Regions from separate parts of the Novosphingobium sp. KN65.2 genome, predicted to be linked through region 2. Evidence: riboswitches for the same ligand, from Rfam matches in the RefSeq annotation. Region 2 holds a riboswitch; the other holds the start of a gene.

Region 1 (7,781 bases), on a different contig from region 2:
GGTGCGCGAGTTGACCAGTGGTTATACATGCGCTGGCACGCCCCTGCAGCGATGGCGCTCACCGTCGGCCTGTCGCGAACGGGTACAGAACGGCGGGACATGGTAGTGCCGGAAATGGTCAATCCGCACATCATCACGCCCGAGACCTCAACGAGCAGCCACTACTTCTACGATCATGAAGCCACTCGCGAGGCAGAAGTCCTCGCGCGGAAAGTCTTTATCGAAGAGGACGAGCCGATGATCGAAGCGGCGCAACAATCGCTTGGCACACGCGATTTCTGGGATGCACGTCCAGCCATTCTGGAGACAGATGCAGGCGCGATCCGCGCACGCCGGCGCATTATGCAGCTACGCCGGGCCGAGGCTGCCGATGAAGCTCAGGTGGGCAATTGATGCTTGCTTAGGGGCAAGCAGATGAACGTCGGCGCCAATTCGAAGCCGACGTTCATCAGAGCCGCTCAGATCGGCCAGGTCTCGCGCCGGTAGGCGGAATCCCAGAACATCCATTCATAGCGCGTGGCGATACGAAAGGCCGTTTCCATTGCAGCGCGGGTCGCCGGGGTGGCGTTGGCGGCGGCCTCGTCCACCAGCGCGCGCACGCGGGCTGTGGCCTCGCCGAAGGAGGGGGCCGCGTAAGTGTCGATCCAGGCGGCGTAGGGATTGGGCGAGGCGGCACGCGGCTTGATGTCGCAGCCGACTTCCCAGTAGACCCAGAAGCAGGGCAGGACGCCCGCGATCAGTTCCTCGTAGCTGCGCGTCGCGGCAAGGCTGGCGAGGTAGCCGGTGTAGCCAAGGCAGGCGGGCGTCGCCTCGGCCTCGCGCGCCATTTCTGGAGTGACGCCGAACTGCGCGAAGAAGGCCTGATGCAGCGCCTCTTCCACCTGCACCGCGACCTTGGCGCCATCCGAAAATTCGAGCCGTCCGGCAGCCGTCGGCGCGCGGGCGGAGGCGATCGCCAGCACGCGGGCATATTCGGCGAGGTAGAGGCTGTCCTGCAGCATGTAGTGCCGGAAGCTTTCGGGCGGAAGCGAACCGTCGGCCAGTTCCGCAAGGAAAGGCTGGGCAAGGATCGCGCGGCGCAGCGGGGTCACGTCCTGCCAGATCGTGTCGCAGAAGCTCATGGGCTCGTCCTTCCCTCAGAAACGGTGGGTGGCGCCGACGCCGAACTGGCGGCCGGAGTTGATCGTGAAGCTGTCGAACGGGCCGTCGGGACCAAGGCCAAGGAGCAGCGGCAACTGCTGCTGGCCGAACGCGGAGATCGCCCATCGCTTGTCAAAGAGGTTCTTCGCCCAGACCTCAAGGCTCCACGGACCGAAGTCGACGCCGACCCTGCCGTCGACCGAAGCATATCCGGGCGTATGCAGGATATTGTCGATCTCGAAGTCCACGCGCGAGACGTACGCGACGCTGAGGCGCGCGTCGACCTTGGTGGGTCCGGCATCGCCCTGCCAGCCGATCCCCCCGTTCAGCGTCCAGTCGGGGGCATTGGGCGTGCGATTGCCGGTAAGGTCGATCGTCGCCGGTTCGCCGGGTTCGGGCGTGGGATTGGGCGTGGTGTAGCGACCGACGCGGCTGTGCGTCCATGCCGCGGCACCATCGAGGCGGAAGCCGAGGCCGAGTTCGGCCTGCGCCGAAGCTTCCAACCCGTGGACGTCCACCTTGGGCACCGAGAGCACCACCGAATTGCCGAGGAAGACGGTGTTCTGGAAATTGCTGTAGTCGGTGACGAAGCCCGCCAGCGCCAAGCGCACGCGCCCGCCGGCGAGGCGCCCCTTGACGCCCGCTTCCAGCGACTTGACGGTTTCCGCCGCAAAGTTGGCGGTCCAGATGTCCGAGGCGCCGGGAAGCGGGTTGAAGCCGCCCGCCTTGAAGCCGACGCTGCCGGTGACATAGGCGGTGAAGTCCTGCGTCGGGTGCCAGGCCAGCGAGACCTTGGGCTGCCACTTGTCGAATGTCTTCGCGCGGCGGGCGTAGATTGTCGCGGTATCGGTGCCGACGGTGTCTTCCTTGCGGCGGTCGCGGTCGTAACGAAGGCCCAGCGTTGCCTCGAGCGAGGGCAGCACGTCGTAGCTGGCCTGAGCGAAGAGGCCGATCTGGTTGGAGCGGGTCTCGGCGCGCTGCGGCTCGGCACCGAAAAGGAGCGGGCCGAAATCATCGGTCCGGTCGCGTTCGAGACGCTGGAAGAAGAAGCCCGCGTGCCAGCGCAGGGGCCCGGCCCCTTGCGATGTCAGGCGCAGTTCGCTGGTCCATGCCTCGATGTCGACCGGCTGCGAGATGGGCTGGATACCGTTCGGGAACAGCGGCACGCCGCCCAGCGTAACGGGAGTATCGTGGCGAAAATCCAGTTCCTCGACGAAGTCCTTGTGGTAGCTGTCGTAACCACCCGACCATGTGAGCATCAGGGCATCGCCCAGTTCCTGCTCGAAGGTCGCCTGGGCACCCCACCACTCACGCGATGCACGGCCCTCGAAATCGCCCTGCGGATCGGTAAGGATCGCACCGGAAAGCCGCCCGCCGTTGCGGCCCGTGACGTTCTCGGACGAGATGTAGGCCGCGCCGCCTTCCTCGTTCGCCCACCCGATCCGCAGCTTGAGCGTGCTCGTTTCGGAGGTTGCAATGTTGGCTTTCAGGCGCAGGTTGCGGCTGATGAAGCCGTCGACCTTCCTGTCGAGGTAGCTGTTGCGAATGAAGCCGTCGCTGTTGCGATAGGAGCCCGCGAGGCGCAGTTGCACCCTGTCCGAAACCGGCGCGTTGACCACGCCGTCCGCCGTCCAGGTAAAGCCATTGCCCATCCCGAGCGAGGCCATGCCGCCCGCAACGTCGGAGGGGTCGTTGGTGGCGATGTTCACAGCGCCGCCCGATGCCGAGCGTCCGAAGAGCGCGCCCTGCGGGCCTTTCAGGATTTCGACGCGCGCGACATCGTACGTGCGCAGGGTAAAAAGCTCGGAATCGGCAAGCGCCAGGCCGTCCACCACGTAGGCGATCGACGGCGACTGGTTGCGGTTGGTCGAAACGCCGCGCACCGTTATCATGTTGGTGCCGGGGTCCTGATCGTTGATCATGAACACGCCGGGCGTCGCGGCGACGAACTCGTCGATGGTGGTCAGCTTGCGGCGGACGATGTCGTCCTGCGTGAACACGGTCACGGTATCGGGCACTGCGATCTGCGCCTCGGGCCGACCGCGTGCAGTGACGACGATAGGGTCTTCGCTGGCCGCTTCCTCAGCGTGCGCAGGGGCGAGCATGCCCATGGAGAGGCCGGCGCCGAGCACCGTGAAAATGGCAGACGAACGTGTGGCTTGGCGTCGCATTGTCCCTATTCCTCCGCCGGCATGAACCGGATCAGGTTCGCGGGTTTGCGGACTGGACGCCGGAATGCGCCGCGATCCACCTCTCAGCCCTGACAGCGCCAGGACACCCCGTGGGTTGTTCAAGTGAGCGCGCTTAGAAAAACGGTGCGCGAGCGTCAATCGCGGCCGACCATTCATTTCGGCAATGATCTGGCAGAATAAAGGCGACCATCCAGACGCTGCATTCGCTGGACAAGCCAACCGATTCGCCCTGAACATTGCGACGCGCATCGGTGAATATCCATGAAGCGGCTTGCAACCCTCACCCCTCCCGTTACTGGAAGACAAATTCTAATAATTGGAGGGATGAATGGAGTCTCGCCGCGATGCAATCAAACTTGCGCTTGCCGGCACTGTCCTGGTGTCAGGTGCCAGTCGCGTAGAGGCCGCCGGACCCGATCCCGCAGGCGATACATGCAAGGCTTCAGGCCCCAAGTGGCCTCGAGGCATCGAAGGCCAGCGCAAGGCCGACCTCGGCGACGGCCGGTTCCTCAACCCGGTGCTTGCCGGAGACTATCCCGACCCGTCGGTGCTCAAGGACGGCGAAGACTACTACATGACGCATTCGTCGTTCGACGCAGCGCCGGGTCTGCTGATCTGGCATTCGCGCGATCTGGTGAACTGGCGCCCGCTCGGCCCCGCGCTGGCAAGGCCGCTGGGCACGGTCTTCGCCGTAGACATCGCGAAGCACGGCGACCGCTATTTCATCTACATTCCCTTCATGAAGGCGCCCTGGTCGCCGCCGCTTGCCAGCTTCGCGAACATCTACGTCATCCACGCGCCTTCCATGGAAGGGCCGTGGAGTGACCCCATCGATCTGGGCATCGGCGGGTTGATCGATCCGGGTCACGTTGTCGGCGAGGACGGCCACCGCTACCTGTTCTTCAACGACGGCAAGCGCGTCCGCCTCACGCCTGACGGTCTTGCAACGGCGGGACCGGTCGAGACGGCCTACGAGGCCTGGCGCTATCCCGACGACTGGATCACCGAAGCCTGGTCGCCCGAGGGACCCAAGCTGTTCCGTCGCGGCGCCTGGTTCTATCTCGTCAACGCCGTCGGCGGGACCAGCGGACCGGCCACCGGACACATGATCGTCGTCGCGCGCTCGAGATCGGTCAACGGCCCCTGGGAGCATTGCCCGCACAACCCGATCGTTCGGACGCGCTCGGCGGACGAACTGTGGTGGTCGCGCGGCCACGCGACATGCGTCGAAGGCCCCGACGGACGCTGGTTCATGGTCTACCACGGCTACGAGAACGGGTATCAGACGCTTGGGCGGCAGACATTGCTCGAGCCGATCGAATGGACGCCGGACGGCTGGTTCCGCGCAGCCGGAGGAGACCTATCGCAGCCGCTGCGCAAGCCCGCCGGTCTGGCGCAGACGCACGGCATGGCGCACTCGGACTCCTTCCGGGTTACTGCGCTGGGCCGGCTCTGGAGCCTCTACGCCAGCGCACCCGACGAGGTGGCGCGGGTCGTCGTGGCGGACGGCCAGCTGACCCTTGCGGGCAAGGGCACGGGGCCTGCCGACAGTTCGCCGCTTACGCAGCAGGTGGGCGACCGCGCCTACGAGATCGAGGTCGAACTGGAGCTTACCGGCGAGGTGCAGGGCGGCCTTCTGCTCTTCTTCGACGATCGCCTGTTTCTTGGCATGGGCATCGACGGCCAGCGGATGACGACCTATCGCGGCGGCAAGGCGTCCTACTGGCCCGAGCCTGCGCCCGCCGTGCGGCACATGCACATGCGCATCTCCAACCGGGACCAGGTCGTCACCTTCTACTACAGTCTCGACGGCAAGGCCTGGACCCGCCACGCCGTGCGGACCTACGTATCCGGTTACAATGCGAATACGGTCGACAATCTGCTCAGCCTGAGACCGGCGCTGTTCGCTTCCGGTCAGGGAAAGGTTGCCTTCAGGTCATTCAGATATCGAGCTTTGGGCTAACCGCTGGCGCTGACCAAACGGCCGCGAAAGGAGGCTTCGGCAAAGGGGGTGGTCCCGGAAACGCGGTGCCATGCATCCTTGGCAGGTGTCGCGCGCGCCGATGGGATGATACGCTGCAATCATGAAACGCAGGCTCAAGGTATTCTTCGACGGTGGTTGTCGCCCCAACCCGGGCTTTATGGAAGCCGCAGTGGTAGTGCGCGGTCAGGCGCAGTTCTTCGACGATTTGGGAACGGGGTCCAACACGGACGCTGAATGGCTGGCCTTGCTCTTCGCGATCAAATTGGCTCAAGAACTCGGAGAGCGGAATGTCGAATTTGTCGGCGATTCCCTGGACGTGACCCGGCAGGCCAACTTCGCGGCGTCGACCGGGCAAGCTCGGTCGGACCATGCAGCCGCGTTCCTTTCACTTATTGAGCAATATCGGCCCGGAAGAATCCGTTGGATCAAGCGCGAGCAGAACCTTGCCGGAATCGCGCTCGATGCCCGGCGCGGATGGTAGCACCGACTGCGCCGACGCCGCGGTCGTTGACGGCCACGGCTCCGCGCTGACAGGCCGGTTTGCACCGTCCTGTCAGCCAGAAGAATTGCCGGCGTGAAAATCAGATACTGCTCAGCCCCGTTTCGAGGTCTGCAATGATGTCGTCGATATGCTCGATGCCAACCGATATACGCACGACGTCCGGGCCCGCCCCGGCAGCAATGAGTTCGTCACCTTCAAGCTGGCTGTGCGTGGTCGAGGCGGGGTGGATGATGAGCGAGCGCGTATCGCCGATATTGGCAAGGTGGCTGAACAGCTTGACACTGGAAACCAGCTTCACGCCCGCCTCAAATCCGCCTTTCACCCCGAAGGTGAAGACCGCCCCTCCCCTGCCGCCGAGGTATTTGTCGGCAAGGGGCTTGTAACGATTGCCCTCAAGCCCGGCATAGGAAACCCATTCGATCTTTTCGTGCTGTTCGAGCCATTTTGCGACCGCCAGTGCGTTGTCACAATGTCGCTCCATACGCAGTGCCAGCGTCTCCATGCCGGTGAGCGCAAGCCATGCGTTCTGCGGTGCCATGGCCGGCCCCAAGTCACGCAAGCCAAGAACGCGGCAGGCGATGATGAAAGCAATGGGACCGACCGGCTCCAGCGCATCGACAAGGACCGCTCCGTGATATGAACCGTTCGGCTGCGTCAGGCTGGGAAACTTGTGCGCTTGCGCCTTCCAGTCGAAACGCCCGGAATCGACGATCACGCCGCCGACGGAATTGCCATGCCCGTTGAGGAACTTGGTCGTCGAGTGGGTTACTATGTCGGCCCCATGCTCGAATGGGCGACACAGCATCGGGCTGGCCATCGTATTGTCGACGATCAGGGGAACGCCGCCTTCATGGGCGATGTCTGCAATGGCCGCGATGTCGGTCACTACGCCGCCGGGGTTGGCAAGGCTCTCGATGAAGACGCAGCGAGTCTTTTCGTCGATCGCGGCGCGGACATTCTCAGGATCGTCTACATCGACGAAGCGGGTTTCCCAGCCGAACTTACGGAACGCTTCGCCCATCTGGTTGAGCGAACCGCCATACAGCCTGCGCGCGGCGACGATATTGCAACCCGGTTCCATCAAGGTGTGAAACGCCACCAACTGCGCCGCGTGGCCGCTTGCCACGCCGAGCGCGCCGACACCTCCCTCAAGTGCTGCGATCTTCTTCTCCAGCACGTCGTTTGTGGGATTCATGATCCGCGAATAGATGTTACCGAACTGCTTCAGCGCGAACAGATCCGCGGCATGTTCGGCACTGTCGAACACATAGCTAGCCGTCTGGTAGATGGGAGTGATCCGGGCATTGGTTGTCGGATCGGGTTCGCACCCGGCATGCACGGTCATCGTTTCAAGTTTCAGGTCGGCCATCTTTTATCCCATCCGGTATGTTATCGAGGATGGGAATAGCGGGTATCACGCCGCACGGACCATATCCATCTCGGGTTCACTCACACGAGGACATGACAGATTCGATTGATCGGTCCAGGTCAAGAACACCCTCTGTGCGGCTGTGAATGGCCGTTGCGTTATACGCTCGCTTCGTTGGCGGAGCCGGAAAAGCGTCTTCCAGATCAAAAGCCTGAAAACTTGCCATTCGCCCGCAGTTCAGTTGGGCCGACGGCAGCCGCCCACTACCGCGCCGGCGATCCAAGCAGGTATCTCAAAGTCAGGCGCCAAGGGCGCCGACTTGGAACCTAATTTCCGGTCAAGCGTCGTGCTCGGGGAACAATGGGGCAGGAAGGCGAATGGCCAGGACGAGACACCCGAGCAACAGAGCCACGATCACAAATATGGCCGGCAGGACCTGTCCCACCTCTCCTGCCTGCGCGCTCGCGAAAAAGGCGGTGCCGACTATCGCCACGCCAAGAGCCATCCCCAGTTCCTGCACCGTCTTTATCAGCCCGCTGGCCGCGCCTGCATGCTGCCGGTCGACACGAGCAAGGATCACCGGGGTCAACGGGC
Region 2 (7,781 bases):
GATCTTCCCTATGACGATTTGCTGCCCTATCAGCGTTCGGAACGGCTCGGGTTCGACATCATCGGGCTGGCCGAGATCGAGGCGGGGATCGCCGAGGCGATGTCGGGCGATCCGTCCGAGCACCTGGCGCGCCTGCTCGACCAGTCGCTGCCGCCCCCGTTCTTCCGCGAATTGCCCCGGCGTGACCGCCTGCCGACGATTGTCCCGCTCTTCGCTGCGCAGGGTCTGGATATCGACTGGGACGTGCTGGCCGAGGGCGTCGCCTCGATCGACGACGAGGGCGCGTGGCAGGTCCTTCCGGAAGGCCCGGATCGCGGCCGGATCGCCGGTCGTGGCTGTACGATATCGGTGTCGCACACATCGGTGCCGCTGCCTGCATGGATGGTGGAGCGTGCGCTCTATCGCAGTTTCTGGTGCGAGCCGGGCGAGGGGCTGCGAACCTTGCGCCGCCATGCCGGCCATGGCGTCATCGCCTGCGACCTCGACACCGAGATCGGCGAATTCGTCGACATCCGGCAGAGCGCCAAGGTCATGGCGATGGTGCTGGCTGTCGTCGCGCAAGGGGCATTGGCGCAGGATGCCTTTTGCGGCGTCTATCTGCCGGCTCATTCGTGCGCCTACACCTTCGGTGACCTGCCGACTCTCGTCAGCCCGCTGGCAAGCGACGAAGTGCCGATTCGCCTGTTCCTCTGGACCGCCTTTCATTCGACCGAGCCGGATGCCGTGTCCCTCTCGACGGCGGGAATGCTGCCTTTTGTCGGTCGTGAAGTGGAAGCATGGAACGCGCCGGGAACGCTCGATTTCGTCGCCGGAAAGCTGAACGAGGTCATGCGCTACCTGCTGCTCGAGGGGCCGGTGATCCGCCACGGCGATACTTTTGGCGACGATGCGGGCGACCTGTCGGTGCGGATCTGGCACGATGAAAGCGGGGAGCCTTCGCGCCAGAATCCGGTGCCGGTGCTGTTGATGGAACTGGCAGGCCCACCGGTCTCGGATGCGCCCCATCCCGACGCCGTACCCGGCACATGGCCCGCCACAGCCCTCCACAGTCGCCAGCCACCCATCGGCTTCGCCGCGCCGCGCCGGGTGCCCGGCGGTTTCGGTCGCAAGGGCCTTTGAAGCCCCTCCGCTGGCGGCGGTTTCGGCCTCGTCGGTTACGCGTCCCGGGGCCAGCCGGAACAGGCCAAGTCATTGATGCCTTTACTGTGCCCCGGTCGAGGTCCATCGTGCTGGCGGGATCGGCTTTTGGGATGGAGGATTTGAATGACCGATCTATCGCTTGCGCCGGCATGGACTGCGCTGTTCCTGGGGCTGTTCGCGCTTTTCGCCGGAATCGGTGAGCTGCGGCAGGCCGGCCACTGGCAGAAGATGCTCGAGGAAATCGGCGCTTCGCCCGCACTCCAGCTGATCGCGGCGCTGCTGGAACTGTTCCTCGGCGCGGCCATCTACATCGTCAATCCCTGGGCTTCGGCGGACTGGCTGTCCGGTGCGATGAGCGTGCTGGGCGGGCTGATGATCATCGAGGCCCTTGTCGTGCTGGCGTTCTCGGATGTCTACATGGCCTTCTGGCTGCGGCGGTTCGGGCCGCTGTCCAAACTGTGGGCCTGGCTCTCGATCCTCATTGGCGTCGCGGCAATCGCTGTGGCGATTCCACACTTCTGAGCCGGACTAGCCGCGTTCGCGCATGAGCGAGGACGAGTAGGGCGCGACCAGTTCCCTTGCCCGGTCCCAGCTGCCGTTGAGCCACAGGTCGAGGGCGGCCGGGTCGGGTGGCAGGATCACCGGCATCGAATCGCGCCCTGCGAAACGCAGCGCTGCATTGGGCTCGCAGGTGAGCAGCGCAAAGCCGGGAATCTCGCTGTCCTTCCAAACAGCTCCCATCGCGAAGATCGGCTGATCCTCCAGGGCGAACCAGCACTGGCGGCGCTTGCCTTCGCGGTCACGCGTGCTGCCCCATTCCATGAATGCGGTGCAGGGAACGACGCAGCGAAATTCGCTGTTCCCGAGATTGCCGATCCAGAACGGGCTTTCCGGATTGCGCACCGACAGGATGCCGTAGCGCGGGGCGTCGTGGACCGAAGGCGGGGGCGGTACGCCCCACAGGCGCGGCACCATGCGGCGTGGCTGCCTGCCCGAAGGGCGCGGCCCGGCGATCGTTTCCCGCCCGGCGGTGATGACCGGCGCGAACTGGCCGGGCGCTACATGGCCGCCCGCCCAGGGGTCGTCGTTCGCGCGGGCGCCGAACTGGCGCGCAACCGCCTGGGCAGGCGCGTCGAGACGATAAAGCATGGGCATCGGTCGATCGGTCCCTAGACGGGCGCACCGCACCCGTCTATTGTCCAACTACCCCCGGGGAGCCAGCAAGGCTGAGAGTTGTGGGTATGCTCCACAAGACCCGTTGAACCTGAACCCGTTAGCACGGGCGGAGGGAGTGGACAGCCGCATCGGCACATCCGCGACCTATCCGCTTACTGGAGAGAAGCGTTTATGGCCGACATCAATTCCAAACTGGAAATCGGCGTAACCACCGGGCCCATCCGCGGCTCGAAGAAGATCTACGTCCCGGCTCAGTCGAACCCTTCGGTCAGGGTCGCCATGCGCGAGATATACCTCGAACCGTCGAGCGGCGAGCCACCGGTGCGTGTTTACGACACGTCCGGTCCCTACACCGATCCCGATGCGGTGATCGACATTGCCGCCGGTCTTCCCGCCCTTCGCCGCGAATGGCAGCTCGCCCGCGGCGACGTGGAGGAATACGAACCGCGCGAAGTGAAGCCGGAAGACAACGGCCAGCTCGGTCCTGACCGTTCGGGCGGCGTGCCCCCGTTCCCGACCGCGCTGCGCAGGCCGCTGCGCGCCAAGGCCGGCAAGAACCTCTCGCAGATGCACTACGCCCGCCAGGGCATCATCACGCCCGAGATGGAATACGTCGCCGAGCGCGAGAACCTGGGCCGGGCGCGCCTTGCCGAGTACAACCGCTCTGGCGAGAGCTTCGGTGCCTCGATCCCCGACTACGTGACGCCCGAATTCGTGCGTGACGAAGTGGCGCGCGGCCGTGCGATCATCCCTTCGAACGTCAACCACCCGGAAAGCGAGCCGATGGCGATCGGCCGCAACTTCCTCGTCAAGATCAACGCCAACATCGGCAATTCGGCGGTGGCTTCGGACGTTGCCAGCGAAGTCGACAAGATGGTCTGGTCGATCCGCTGGGGCGCGGACACCGTGATGGATCTCTCCACGGGCCGCAACATCCACGACACGCGCGAATGGATCATCCGCAACAGCCCGGTTCCGATCGGCACCGTGCCGATCTACCAGGCGCTGGAAAAGGTCGGCGGCATTGCCGAGGAACTGACCTGGGAGATCTTCCGCGACACGCTGATCGAACAGGCCGAGCAGGGCGTCGACTACTTCACCATCCACGCCGGCGTGCGCCTGCCCTATATCCCGTTGGCGGCCAAGCGCATGACCGGCATCGTCAGCCGCGGCGGTTCGATCATGGCCAAGTGGTGCCTTGCCCACCACAAGGAGTCGTTCCTTTACGAGAACTTCGACGAGATCACAGAGATCATGAAGGCCTACGACATTGCCTACTCGCTGGGTGATGGCCTGCGTCCCGGCTCGATCTACGACGCCAACGACGAGGCGCAGTTCGCCGAGCTCTATACGCTGGGCGAACTGACCAAGAAGGCCTGGGAGCAGGACGTTCAGGTCATGATCGAGGGCCCCGGCCACGTGCCGATGCACAAGATCAAGGAGAACATGGAAAAGCAGCTGGAAAGCTGCGGCGAAGCTCCGTTCTACACGCTCGGGCCGCTCACCACCGACATCGCGCCGGGCTACGACCACATCACCAGCGGCATCGGTGCCGCCCAGATCGGCTGGTACGGCACGGCAATGCTCTGCTATGTCACGCCCAAGGAGCACCTCGGCCTGCCTGACCGCGATGACGTGAAGGTCGGTGTTGTCACCTACAAGCTGGCGGCCCACGCGGCCGACCTCGCCAAGGGCCATCCGGCCGCGCAAGTGCGCGACGATGCCCTGTCGAAGGCCCGTTTCGAGTTCCGCTGGCGCGACCAGTTCAACCTCAGTCTCGATCCGGACACGGCAGAGCAGTACCACGACCAGACGCTGCCGGCCGAAGGCGCGAAGACCGCCCACTTCTGCTCGATGTGCGGCCCGAAGTTCTGCTCGATGAAGATCAGCCAGGAAGTGCGCGACTTCGCCGCCAAGCAGAACCAGCCGAGTACCGGCTTCCTCGCGGCCGACGAAGCGGAAAAGGGCATGGAAGAGATGTCCAAGGTCTACAGGGAAAAGGGCAACGAACTGTACCTGCCCGCCGAAGGGGCCGCCGACCCGGCGGAGTAATCGGCCCGGACAGCGTCCCGTCCGTGCTGCCGGCAGCGCGATCTGGAGATGGCCAAGTCATGAAACAAGGGGCATGGGCGCGCAGTCCGTGCCCCTTTTTCGATGCCTGCATCCCGGCGGAAGCGTATTTGCGCCCAGCTCTAGAGTTCTGGGAAGACTCCGGAGAGCAGCTGCTCGACCGTCCACTGCAGGTCGCGGCTGAGATAGACGAAGCCCTTGAGGTTCTTGAACGCGCCGGCAACCCGCTGCGCCGGCACTTCCACCCGGCGTGCAAAACTGAGGCGGGCTTCGGATACGGGTTTGGCGCCGATCGGGCTGGGATCGTAGCCGCGCTGCGCCATCGTCTCGCCGCAGATCGTTTCAACCAGCCGGATCTCGTATTTCGAAAGACCCGATTTCCAGCGGTCGATGCTGTCGGCCGACACCGGGGTCTTGAGGCGCTTTAGGTTGCGCTGGTCGGTGTCGTAGCTGCTGTCCTTGCGGTGGAATTCCAGCTGCTGCGCTTCGAAGTCCTCGCCGAGAAAGTCCATGAGTCGGCGAAGTTCGGTTTCGGGATCGCGGACGAGAGCCTCGTAGCTGACCCGGATGCGCCGGTGCGGCGGTAGCTTGCGTTCGACTGCGTCGAGCGCCTGCGAATGGCGTACCCAGGCCTTGGCGAAGGGCAGCACGTGATTGCCGTGGAACCGTGCCTGCTTCCAAGACATGGCGACCGCCCGCGGATCGCGCTCGATCATGATGACCTGGGCCTTGGGCCAGGTGGAGAGCACTTCGTCGTGCAGCATCGTGTGCTGCGGCGTCTTTTCCCCCCAGCGCGGTTTGCCGGCCGTCCTGGCTGCCCATTCCATGACGGCATGGGCGACCGCGCCGAAGCCCGGTCCGGTGACGTGCCTGGCAACGTCTTCCGGCGTTGGGCGGGGGCTCCAGTCCCGCACGACGCCGAGGCGCACGATGTCCGAAACGAGGCGCTTCTGACGCGCGGGATCGGACAGGTCGCCATAACTTTCCAGCCTCGGCAGCCACTGGTTGAACAGGTGGGATTCGAAGGGGATGGAAATGCGCGAATGGGCGTCGATCAACCGGCTGAGAAGGGATGTACCCGAGCGTGGGGCGCCGAAAATGAGGATCGGTGCTTCGGAATTGATGGCCTTCCTCCCTTGCCGCATGGATGATGCGGGAAATTATCAGGTTCGCGGGAAAGTTCGGCTGTTTCAACGGTGTGGCCGGATTAATCCCTTGGGGTGCGTCCCGGTCGGGGACAGGCGGACCGGCCGGGGCGGGGCCGAAATGGCATGGACGGTATGCGGCCGGCTCTTGACCGGAGGATATACAGTGCCCAGCTTCGCGCGATGAACCGGCCCGATGTGTTTCACGCCCATATCTACTTCGATCCTGCCGAACTGGAGCAGGCCCAGGCGCTTGCCGAGCGCGTCCGCGCGCGTTTCGGCGTCAGGGTCGGACGCTTCCACCTGCGTCCGGTTGGGCCGCATCCGCGCGGCAGTTGCCAGTTGACCGTTCCGGGAGAGATATTCGGCGACTTCACCACTTGGGCCGCCGTCAACCGCGGTGCGCTGACCATATTCGGTCATGCCGAAACCGGCAACGATCTGATAGATCACACCGGCCACGTGATCTGGTTCGGCCCGTCCGAGGAACTGAACCTTTCGCAGTTCAGGTAAGGCAGGCGAATCCTTCGGGACCGTCTGCGCGCAATGGCATGCAGCCTACGGCTGCGGCCGAATTCCGGGCTTGGCCATGCAACATGGGTGGCAAAAAGACGCGGATAGGCAGCGCGCGGCAAATTGCGCCCGCCGCGCAAACCGTTATGCATCGCAGCGGGCCGCAAAGGGATGTCATGAACCAGTTTGCCAATTCCGCCGCCGAACTTGCCGTGCGCACGCGCCGCGCCGCCTTCAATCATGCGATCGAGAATGGCGACCTGGCCGCCATTTCGCCCATCCTCGGGCGGGACTGCGTGATGGTGACAGGATCGGACAGCGCCGTGGTCTCCGGCCGCAATGCCCAGCTCAAGGTCTGGAAGCGCGAATTCGCCAGTCCGGCCCGGGCGATCTACACGCGCACGCCTGATCGGGTGGTCGTTTCCGCCGTCGAGCCGATCGCACTGGAGTACGGGCGCTGGCAAGGCGTGGAGGACCGTTCCGGCAAGTCGTTGGGCAGCGGCAACTACACCGCAAAATGGCGCGAGGTCCTGGGCGAGTGGGTTATCGTGGCGGAGATCTACGTTACCCTCGCCTGATGCCGCGGACAGAGCCGCTTAACTTCGACAGCTAACGACCGTTTTTATCTTCAGGACGGCAGCTCTGCAGGGCTGCTGTGCCAGGTTGAAGATCGCGAAAACAGGTACGGCAATGCTCAGCAAGATGAACGCTTCGGTCCCACTCGCCCAGTGCTGGTACTTGCGCAAACACGTACCGGCAGGTCGCAAGCATCGCGAGGAAGACGGGGTTCTTCACTGTACCTGCCGCTATTGCCAGCGGCCGATCAAGTCGCGCGGTGGCAAGACCTGGGATCTTGCCGATGGCTTCGACCTCGATGCCCTTGCCGAGGCTGGCCGCAACCGCCACTTCAGCGTCGTCGACGTCATCGATGACATGGTGATCGCCCGCTATCCCATCGATCGTGACGCCAGCGACGAGGAGGTCGCGGGTCTCCTGGCGGATATCTGCGAGAAGCATGAAGTCGAGGAAGCAGCAGGCACAATCGAGGTGCGGCTCGTGCAAGGGCAGGGCGGTACGCGCCGGCTGCACTGACCTTCGTCCTCCATGCCGGGGGGCACCGATCATCCCGCTGCCAATAGAAAGGGCGCCGATCCCGAAGGATGGCGCCCTTTTTCGTGCTTGTGGTGCAGGCCTTGCGGCCGGCCGTAAGGCCTTACTTGAACTTGGCGAGAGCCTGGTCGGCGTCGGTGACCTTGAAGTTCACGTTGCGGTAGTTGTAGGTGCCGGTCACGCGGTCGCCCGAAACGTAAAGACGGAACGGCACGCCGCCCGAAGCGGTGCCCTTGATCACGGTGACGTCGCCCTTCTGCTCGGCGGTGTAGGCGTAGTCGACGCCTTCGTGCGAGAAGTTGCGGGCATCTTCGGCGTGAGCGGCAGCCGGAACGGCGAGGAGAACGGCAGCGGCAGTGAAAACAGTCTTGAACATGGCAAAGTCCTTATTCGTCGGAGTGCAGGAGTTTGCCTCGGGCACCCTTGTGTTCTGTTGCATTGCAGCATGTCGAGGCGGTTTCAGGTTGGCAAATTCGATTGCTGCAGCCGTAGTTGCACTATTTGCAATTACCCGAAAAGAGGCTGAAAAGCAGCGATCATTCGCAGATCGCCGAAGATCGAGGCGCTTTACGAGTCGGCCAAAATGTTCGCCAGGCGAGTAAATGAATGCTGCGGGTGCGAACGTTC

What was found. A riboswitch is a leader RNA that binds a small molecule or an ion and turns the genes downstream of it on or off. The one in region 2 is predicted to bind thiamine pyrophosphate.
Region 1: linked by a shared signal. The riboswitch ahead of SPHV1_RS12175 (TonB-dependent receptor) and the one ahead of thiC (phosphomethylpyrimidine synthase ThiC) in region 2 are both predicted to bind thiamine pyrophosphate.

Annotation. Positions count from the first base shown of each region.
Region 1 is NZ_CCBH010000152.1:83,029-90,809, forward strand. Features, by position in the region: gene SPHV1_RS12165 (aromatic ring-hydroxylating dioxygenase subunit alpha) at 1-393, shown strand, start outside; gene tenA (thiaminase II) at 459-1,121, opposite strand; gene SPHV1_RS12175 (TonB-dependent receptor) at 1,137-3,311, opposite strand; TPP riboswitch at 3,303-3,432, opposite strand; gene SPHV1_RS12180 (family 43 glycosylhydrolase) at 3,661-5,295, shown strand; gene SPHV1_RS12185 (ribonuclease HI) at 5,417-5,797, shown strand; gene SPHV1_RS12190 (O-acetylhomoserine aminocarboxypropyltransferase) at 5,898-7,187, opposite strand; gene SPHV1_RS12195 (MFS transporter) at 7,525-7,781, opposite strand, start outside.
Region 2 is NZ_CCBH010000143.1:78,151-85,931, forward strand. Features, by position in the region: gene SPHV1_RS08625 (DUF4261 domain-containing protein) at 1-1,119, shown strand, start outside; gene SPHV1_RS08630 (hypothetical protein) at 1,264-1,662, shown strand; gene SPHV1_RS08635 (SOS response-associated peptidase family protein) at 1,669-2,295, opposite strand; TPP riboswitch at 2,341-2,448, shown strand; gene thiC (phosphomethylpyrimidine synthase ThiC) at 2,488-4,368, shown strand; gene SPHV1_RS08645 (sulfotransferase) at 4,509-5,531, opposite strand; gene SPHV1_RS08650 (DOPA 4,5-dioxygenase family protein) at 5,658-6,044, shown strand; gene SPHV1_RS08655 (DUF4440 domain-containing protein) at 6,221-6,622, shown strand; gene SPHV1_RS08660 (hypothetical protein) at 6,735-7,136, shown strand; gene SPHV1_RS08665 (hypothetical protein) at 7,258-7,530, opposite strand.